2 linked regions of the Rhodospirillum rubrum ATCC 11170 genome follow. Each later gene encodes a partner of the first gene's protein in a complex. Links are inferred from orthologs where the notes say so. Each region holds a gene or a part of one and is shown in the gene's direction. Other genes may lie near its edges.

The links.
Region 2: the proteins of secA (region 1) and secY are in contact, whole or in part, in a crystal structure (PDB 3DIN), measured with the Thermotoga maritima proteins. The link is inferred for Rhodospirillum rubrum ATCC 11170 from one-to-one orthologs. Residues at the interface, in WP_004082002.1 of Thermotoga maritima: Glu261, Ala262, Arg263, Lys300, Ala301, Arg302, Thr303, Ile304, Ile305, Leu323, Tyr324, Asp325, Pro326, Val329, Ser330, Tyr333, Ile336, Lys340, Phe345, Val349, Glu363, Phe364, Tyr374, Ser375, Gly376, Gly377, Glu393, Ile395, Thr482, Ser483; in WP_004081795.1 of Thermotoga maritima: Glu108, Gly109, Glu110, Glu111, Ala236, Glu237, Arg238, Arg239, Ile240, Thr241, Ile242, Gln243, Tyr244, Ala245, Arg246, Arg247, Val248, Thr249, Gly250, Arg251, Arg252, Val253, Tyr254, Gly256, Ala257, Ser258, Thr259, Tyr260, Leu261, Pro262.

Annotation. Positions count from the first base shown.
Region 1 is NC_007643.1:289,827-293,377, forward strand. Bases 90-3,325 are described here. They hold secA (preprotein translocase subunit SecA), read left to right. Parts: upstream 90-434; coding sequence 435-3,125; downstream 3,126-3,325. Other genes in these bases: RRU_RS01230 (hypothetical protein), read right to left, coding at 90-180. Also shown: more of RRU_RS01230, read right to left, coding at 1-89; fluoride efflux transporter CrcB, read left to right, coding at 3,419-3,551. UniProt on the Escherichia coli protein: Required for protein export, interacts with the SecYEG preprotein conducting channel.
Region 2 is NC_007643.1:3,096,508-3,099,796, reverse strand. The notes cover bases 293-3,266. They hold secY (preprotein translocase subunit SecY), read left to right. Parts: upstream 293-1,094; coding sequence 1,095-2,438; downstream 2,439-3,266. Other genes in these bases: rpsM (30S ribosomal protein S13), read left to right, coding at 3,170-3,266; RRU_RS13775 (adenylate kinase), read left to right, coding at 2,435-3,022; rplO (50S ribosomal protein L15), read left to right, coding at 389-877; rpmD (50S ribosomal protein L30), read left to right, coding at 293-371. In the rest of the region: rpsE (30S ribosomal protein S5), read left to right, coding at 1-168; more of rpmD, read left to right, coding at 180-292; more of rpsM, read left to right, coding at 3,267-3,289. UniProt on the Escherichia coli protein: The central subunit of the protein translocation channel SecYEG. Consists of two halves formed by TMs 1-5 and 6-10.

The DNA of each region.
Region 1 (3,551 bases):
AAACAGCGGCAGTCCGAAGGCCAGGGGATCCCATTTATGTTTTGGGTGGCCGGCAAAGGACGCCCGGCTTGCTAGGTCAAGAAGCCAGCTTTCTGGGGGAACGGGATCACGAAGCCGGCGCTTGTCATCGCTTGAACTGCGCGCGATGACCCGCCGGGGTTCTGGTTTTCGCCTTGCCATGATAGAGCGGTCCTTTTCGTCTTTATCATCCTCTACGGGCCGCTCTTGGGGCGCAACCCCTTAAAGGTCGCATCGAAATCCGTTGGGGAGACTCGCGTTCCCATCGCCGCCGCGCTTCTTGAAGCCGGGGGAAAAGCAGGGGCTTTCGTTTGACAGGGAAGGTCCCTCGCTCTATCTCTTCGCCTCGGATCCCGGGCTTTCGTTTCCGTTCCGGGGGCCTTTGCCTGCCCGTCACCCTGACCTTCGAGGTACGCATGTTCGGCGCCATTGCCCGGCGGCTTTTCGGATCTGCCAACGACCGTATCGTCAAAAGCCTTGTCAAAACGGTCGCGGCCATCAACGCCAAGGAAAGCGAGGTGCAAGGTCTGTCCGATGCCGACCTCGCGGCCCGCACCCCCTGGCTCAAAAGCCGGCTGGCCGAGGGGGAAACCCTCGACGATATTCTGGTCGATGCCTTCGCCACCGTGCGCGAGGCCGCCAAACGCACCCTGGGCCAGCGTCATTACGACGTGCAGCTGATGGGCGGGCTGGTTCTGCATGGCGGCAAGATCGCCGAGATGCGCACGGGCGAGGGAAAAACCCTGGTCGCCACCCTGCCGGTCTATCTGAACGCCCTGACCGGCAAGGGCGTTCACGTCGTCACGGTCAACGATTATCTGGCCAAGCGCGATGCCGAGTGGATGGCGAAGGTTTACCGCTTCCTCGGCCTGACCGTCGGCGTCATCATCCATGAGCTTGATGACGGCGGCCGCCGCGCCGCTTACGCCTGCGACGTGACCTATGGCACCAACAACGAACTGGGCTTCGATTTCCTGCGCGATAATATGAAGTATCGCCTGGAGGACATGGTCCAGCGGCCCTTCGCCTATGCCATCGTCGACGAGGTCGACTCGATCCTGATCGACGAGGCGCGCACGCCCTTGATCATCTCGGGTCAGGCCGAGGACAGCTCGGCCCTCTATCAGGCGGTCGACAAGCTGATGCCGCGCTTGGTACCCGCCGATTACGAAAAGGACGAAAAGGCGCGCTCGGTCACCTATACCGAGGAAGGCTCCGATCACATCGAGGAACTGCTGCGCGAGGCCGGTCTGCTGGCCGAGGGCAATCTTTATGAAACCCGCAATGTGACGGCGCTTCACCACGCCACCCAGGGCCTGCGCGCCCATACCCTGTTCGAACGCGATGTCCATTACATGGTGCGCGACGACAAGGTGGTGATCATCGACGAGTTCACCGGCCGCGCCATGGAGGGGCGGCGCTTCTCCGATGGTCTGCATCAGGCCCTTGAAGCCAAGGAAGGCGTATCGATCCAGCCCGAGAACCAGACCCTGGCCTCGATCACCTTCCAGAACTATTTCCGCATGTATCCCAAGCTGTCGGGCATGACCGGCACGGCCTTGACCGAAGCCAACGAGTTCATGGAGATCTATGGGCTGGCGGTGGTCGAGATCCCGACCAACCGGCCGATGATCCGCAAGGACAAGGACGACGAGGTCTATCGCACCTCGCGCGAGAAATACGAGGCGATCGCCAAGCAGATCGCCGAATGTCAGAAGCGCGGCCAGCCGGTGTTGGTCGGCACGACCTCGATCGAAAAATCGGAATATCTGGCCGAGCTGATGCGCACGACCACCAAGGTCAAGCCGCAGGTGCTCAACGCCCGTTACCACGAGCAGGAAGCCTTCATCATCGCCCAGGCCGGCGTTCCCGGGGCGGTGACCATCGCCACCAATATGGCCGGCCGCGGCACCGATATTCAGCTGGGCGGCAATCTTGATATGCGCATGGCCCGCGAACTGCCTGCCGACGCCACGCCCGAGCAGCGCGCCGCCAAGGAAGCCGAACTGCGCGCCGACATCGAGAAGAAGAAGGCCCAGGCCCTGGCGGCCGGCGGCCTTTACGTGATCGGCACCGAGCGCCACGAAAGCCGGCGCATCGACAACCAGCTGCGCGGCCGCACCGGGCGACAGGGCGATCCCGGCGGCTCGAGCTTCTATCTGTCGCTCGACGACGACCTGATGCGGATCTTCGGCTCCGAGCGCATGGATAGCATGCTGCGCAAGCTGGGGCTGGAAGAGGGCGAGGCGATCGTCCACCCCTGGGTCAACAAGGCCCTGGAAAAGGCCCAGCAGAAGGTCGAAGCCCGCAACTTCGACACCCGCAAGAACCTGCTGAAGTTCGACGACGTGATGAACGACCAGCGCAAGGTGGTCTACGAGCAGCGCCGCGATCTGATGGTGACCACCGATGTCTCCGAGACCGTGGCCGATATGCGCCAGGAAGTGATCGAAGACATCGTCCATGCCCATATCCCGCCCAAGGCGATGCCCGAGGAATGGGACAGCGCCGGGCTGGCCGAGGATGTGCGCCGGGTCTTCGGCCTTGATCTGCCGATCATCGACTGGGCCTCCGAGGATGGCATCGCCAACGAGGAGATCCTTGAGCGGCTGACCAAGGACGTCGAGGCCAAGATGGCGGCCAAGGAGGCCGAATACGGCGCAGACGTGATGCGCATGGTTGAAAAGAGCCTGCTTTTGCAGATTCTCGACGGCATGTGGAAGGAGCACCTGCTTCATCTCGAACATCTGCGCCAGGGTATTTCGCTGCGCGCCTTCGGCCAGCGCGATCCGCTGAACGAATACAAATCCGAATCCTTCGAGATGTTCCAGACCATGCTCTCGGATCTGCGCGAGCGGGTGACGATGACCTTGGCGAATGTGCAGTTGCGCATGGATCCGCCGCCGCCGCCGCCCGAACCCCAGGGCTTTGCCGAGCACGTCGAACCCGAGCCGGCGATCGGCGGCGGTGGGGTGCCGGGCGTCGCCCCGGCGGCGACGGACCGCGAGGCCGGCCATCCCGAAACCTGGGGCAAGGTGGCGCGCAACGAGCTTTGCCCCTGCGGATCGGGCAAGAAGTACAAGCATTGCCACGGGGCGATGGGCTGAGGCCACGGGTTTTCCTTCGGCGGACCGCACAACAGGTGCGGCTTCGCCGAAGGGAACTGCCCCGAGCGGCCTTTTAGCCGGCTTTGCCTGTTGACCACCCTCGGCCAGGGCGCATACTGATCCGACGATACTGGGAATGGGGTCTCCCGAAACCGCCGAAAGGCTGATGACTCCTACCGCGTAGAAATGCGTGGTGGGACCTTGTGACAACCCGCCATGCCTGCCAAGCAGGAGGAGGCGGGTTTTTTTATGCCCGCCCGGTCCCCATCCATCGGAGGTAAGTGCGCAGCGCCATGACCTATTTATTCGTCGCCGCCGGGGGAGCCCTGGGCTCGACCCTGCGCTATTGGCTTTCGGGGTTGATCGCAGGCGCGATCGGCCAAAGCTTTCCCTGGGGAACGCTGGTCATCAATATCAGCGGATCGA
Region 2 (3,289 bases), 2.8 Mb from region 1 along the record:
GTTGGCAAATGCACGGGAACCACCAACCCGTACAACATGATCAAGGCGACCTTCGATGCCCTGGTCAACAGCCAGGCTCCCCGTCAGGTCGCGGCGCGCCGCGGCAAGAAGGTGGGCGACATCGTGGCTCGCCGTGATGGCGCGGCCGCCGCTGGCGCCACCGAGTAGGAGTGAGCGAGATGGCTGAGACGAGCAAGACCGTCGTGGTCACCCAGATCGGCAGCCCGATCGGACGTCGGTCCGATCAGCGCGCCACCCTGATCGGGTTGGGCCTGAACAAGATGAACCGGACGCGCGAGCTGGAGGATACCCCGGCGGTGCGCGGGATGATCGACAAGATCGCCCACCTGGTTCGCGTCGAAGACGTTTGAGGTAGGGCTTCAAAGCTATGAAACTGAACGAGCTTCGCGACAACCCGGGTGCGACGAAAAACCGCATCCGCGTTGGCCGCGGCATCGGGTCGGGCAAGGGCAAGACCGCCGGCCGCGGCGTCAAGGGTCAGAAGTCGCGTGAAGGCGTGTCGATCAATGGCTTCGAAGGCGGGCAGATGCCCATCTATCGTCGCCTGCCTAAGCGTGGGTTCAACAACCCCACCCGCAAGAGCTTCGCGGTGGTCAATCTGGATCGTATCCAGAAGGCCATCGACGCCAAGAAGCTTGACGCGACGGCCGTGATCACCGAAAAGGCCTTGATCGAGGCCGGTTTGGTCCGTCGTTCCCAGGATGGCGTTCGCCTTCTTGGCAAGGGCGAGCTGAGCGTCAAGGTGGCGATCGAAGTGGCTGGCGCCTCCGCCACCGCCCGCGAGGGCGTGGAGAAGGCCGGCGGCACGCTGACCGTCACCGGCGCCGCGGCGGAAGCCGCTCCGGCCGCCGTCTAAAAGATTTCCGGCCTGGGGGAGGGGGCGTCGCGCCGTCTCCCCCGGGCCATTCTTCCGCTTCGAGGCGTTTTCAGGGAGGGTCGGCCGCCGACCCTGCCTGAAAACCGCTTCAGATTTTCATTGGGATGAACGGCTGTCCGTCGCCATGGTTTGGCCGTCGCCTTCGATTGGCGTCGTGAACGGGTTGAAGCCGCTCTGGCCGACGGGAGCATGACGGATGGCGTCCGCCGCCGAACAACTCGCCTCTAATATGAACTTTGGCGTTTTCGCCAAGGCCACCGAGCTGAAGAAGCGCATCTGGTTTACGCTGGCGGCGCTGGTCGTTTATCGGGTGGGCACCTATATCCCGCTGCCCGGCATCGACCCCCAGGCGATGGCCGATGTCTTTTCGCGTAATGGCGGGGGCATCCTTGGCATGTTCGACATGTTCGCCGGTGGCGCGCTGTCGCGTATGACCATCTTCGCGCTCAACATCATGCCCTACATCTCGGCCTCGATCATCATGCAGCTGATGACCTCCATCAGCCCGCAGCTCGAAGCCCTGAAGAAAGAGGGCGAGTCGGGCCGCAAGCGCATCAACCAGTACACCCGCTATCTGACGGTGCTGATCACCGCCCTGCAGGCCTATGGCATCGCCGTTGGCCTGGAGAGCATGACCAGCTCGAGCGGGGCGGCCGTCCACGATGCCGGCATGTTCTTCCGCTTCACCACCGTCGTCACCCTGATGGGCGGCACGCTGTTCCTGATGTGGCTGGGCGAGCAGATCACCGCGCGCGGCGTCGGCAATGGCATTTCGCTGATCATTTTCACCGGCATCGTCGCCCAATTGCCCCATGCCTTGGTCGGCATGCTGGAATTGGGCCGTACCGGGGCGCTGTCGCCCGCCGTGATCCTGGGTATCCTGGTTCTGGCCGTCGGCGTCATCGCCTTCATCGTTTTCATGGAGCGCGCCCAGCGGCGGATTCTGATCCAGTATCCCAAGCGCCAGCAGGGCAATAAGATGTATGGCGGCGAAAGCAGCCATATGCCGCTCAAGATCAATACCCCGGGCGTCATCCCGCCGATCTTCGCCAGCTCCATTCTGCTGCTGCCGATGACCGCCGCCCAGTTCTCGGCCGGTCAGGGCCCCGAGTGGCTGACGACGATCACCACTCTGCTTGGTCACGGCCAGCCGCTTTACATGGCGCTCTATGCCGCTTTGATCGCCTTCTTCGCCTTCTTCTATACCGCTGTCGTCTTCAATCCCGAGGATACGGCGGAGAATCTGAAGAAGTACGGCGGGTTCATTCCCGGTATCCGGCCCGGCCGCAATACCTCGGAATACCTCGACTATGTGCTGACCCGCTTGACGGCGGTCGGGGCGATCTACCTGATCTTCATTTCGATCCTGCCTGAATTTCTGATCTCGAAAGTCGGCGTGCCCTTCTACTTCGGTGGCACCAGTCTGCTGATCGTGGTCACGGTGACGATGGACACGGTCGCGCAGATTCAGTCTCACCTGTTGGCCCATCAGTACGAGGGCCTTATCAAGAAGTCGAAGTTGCGGGGGAAACGCGGATGACGGGCAAGCGCGTCATTTTCATGGGACCGCCGGGGGGCGGCAAAGGCACCCAGGCTCAGCGCCTTGAGAAGAAGTACCAGTTGAAGCAGCTTTCCACCGGCGACATGTTGCGCGCCGCCGTGGCCGCCGGCACCGATCTTGGCCGTCAGGCCAAGGCGATCATCGATGCGGGCAAGCTGGTTTCCGACGATATCATGGTCGGCATGATCGCCGAGCGAATCGACGAGACGGATTGCGCGAACGGTTTCGTTCTTGACGGATTCCCGCGCACCGTTCCCCAGGCCGAAGCCCTTGACGTCATGCTTGCCGACAAGGGTCTGAAACTCGACGCGGTGATCGAATTGCGGGTGGATGATTCCATCTTGTTCGATCGCATCCGCAAACGGGCGGCCGAGGCCGACGCGGGTAGCGTTCGCGCCGATGACAACGAAGACACCCTGCGCAAGCGCCTTGATATCTATCACGGCATGACGGCGCCCATCCTGCCTTACTACGGGCAGAAGGGCCTGCTTCACGTGGTCGACGGCACCTTGCCGGTTGACGCCGTGACCAGGGAACTTGAGGGAATTCTTGGCGACTGCTAAGGGGGCTTACCGAGGTTGACTCAGGCGGGATTGTCCCTATAATCCCGCGCCTCGGTTTCCCTTACGGGCCAAGGCTGCGCGAGACCGCGTTTCGCGTTTTTTTTTAGTGTTCGAGACGACTTGAAACAGAGTTAGGGAGTACGGGCCTTGGCGCGTATAGCTGGCGTAAACATCCCGTCGAATAAGCGGGTATGCATCGCTCTGACCTATATCTACGGCATTGGCCGGACGAAGGCGGGCGAAATCTGTGAGCGGACCGGCATTGCC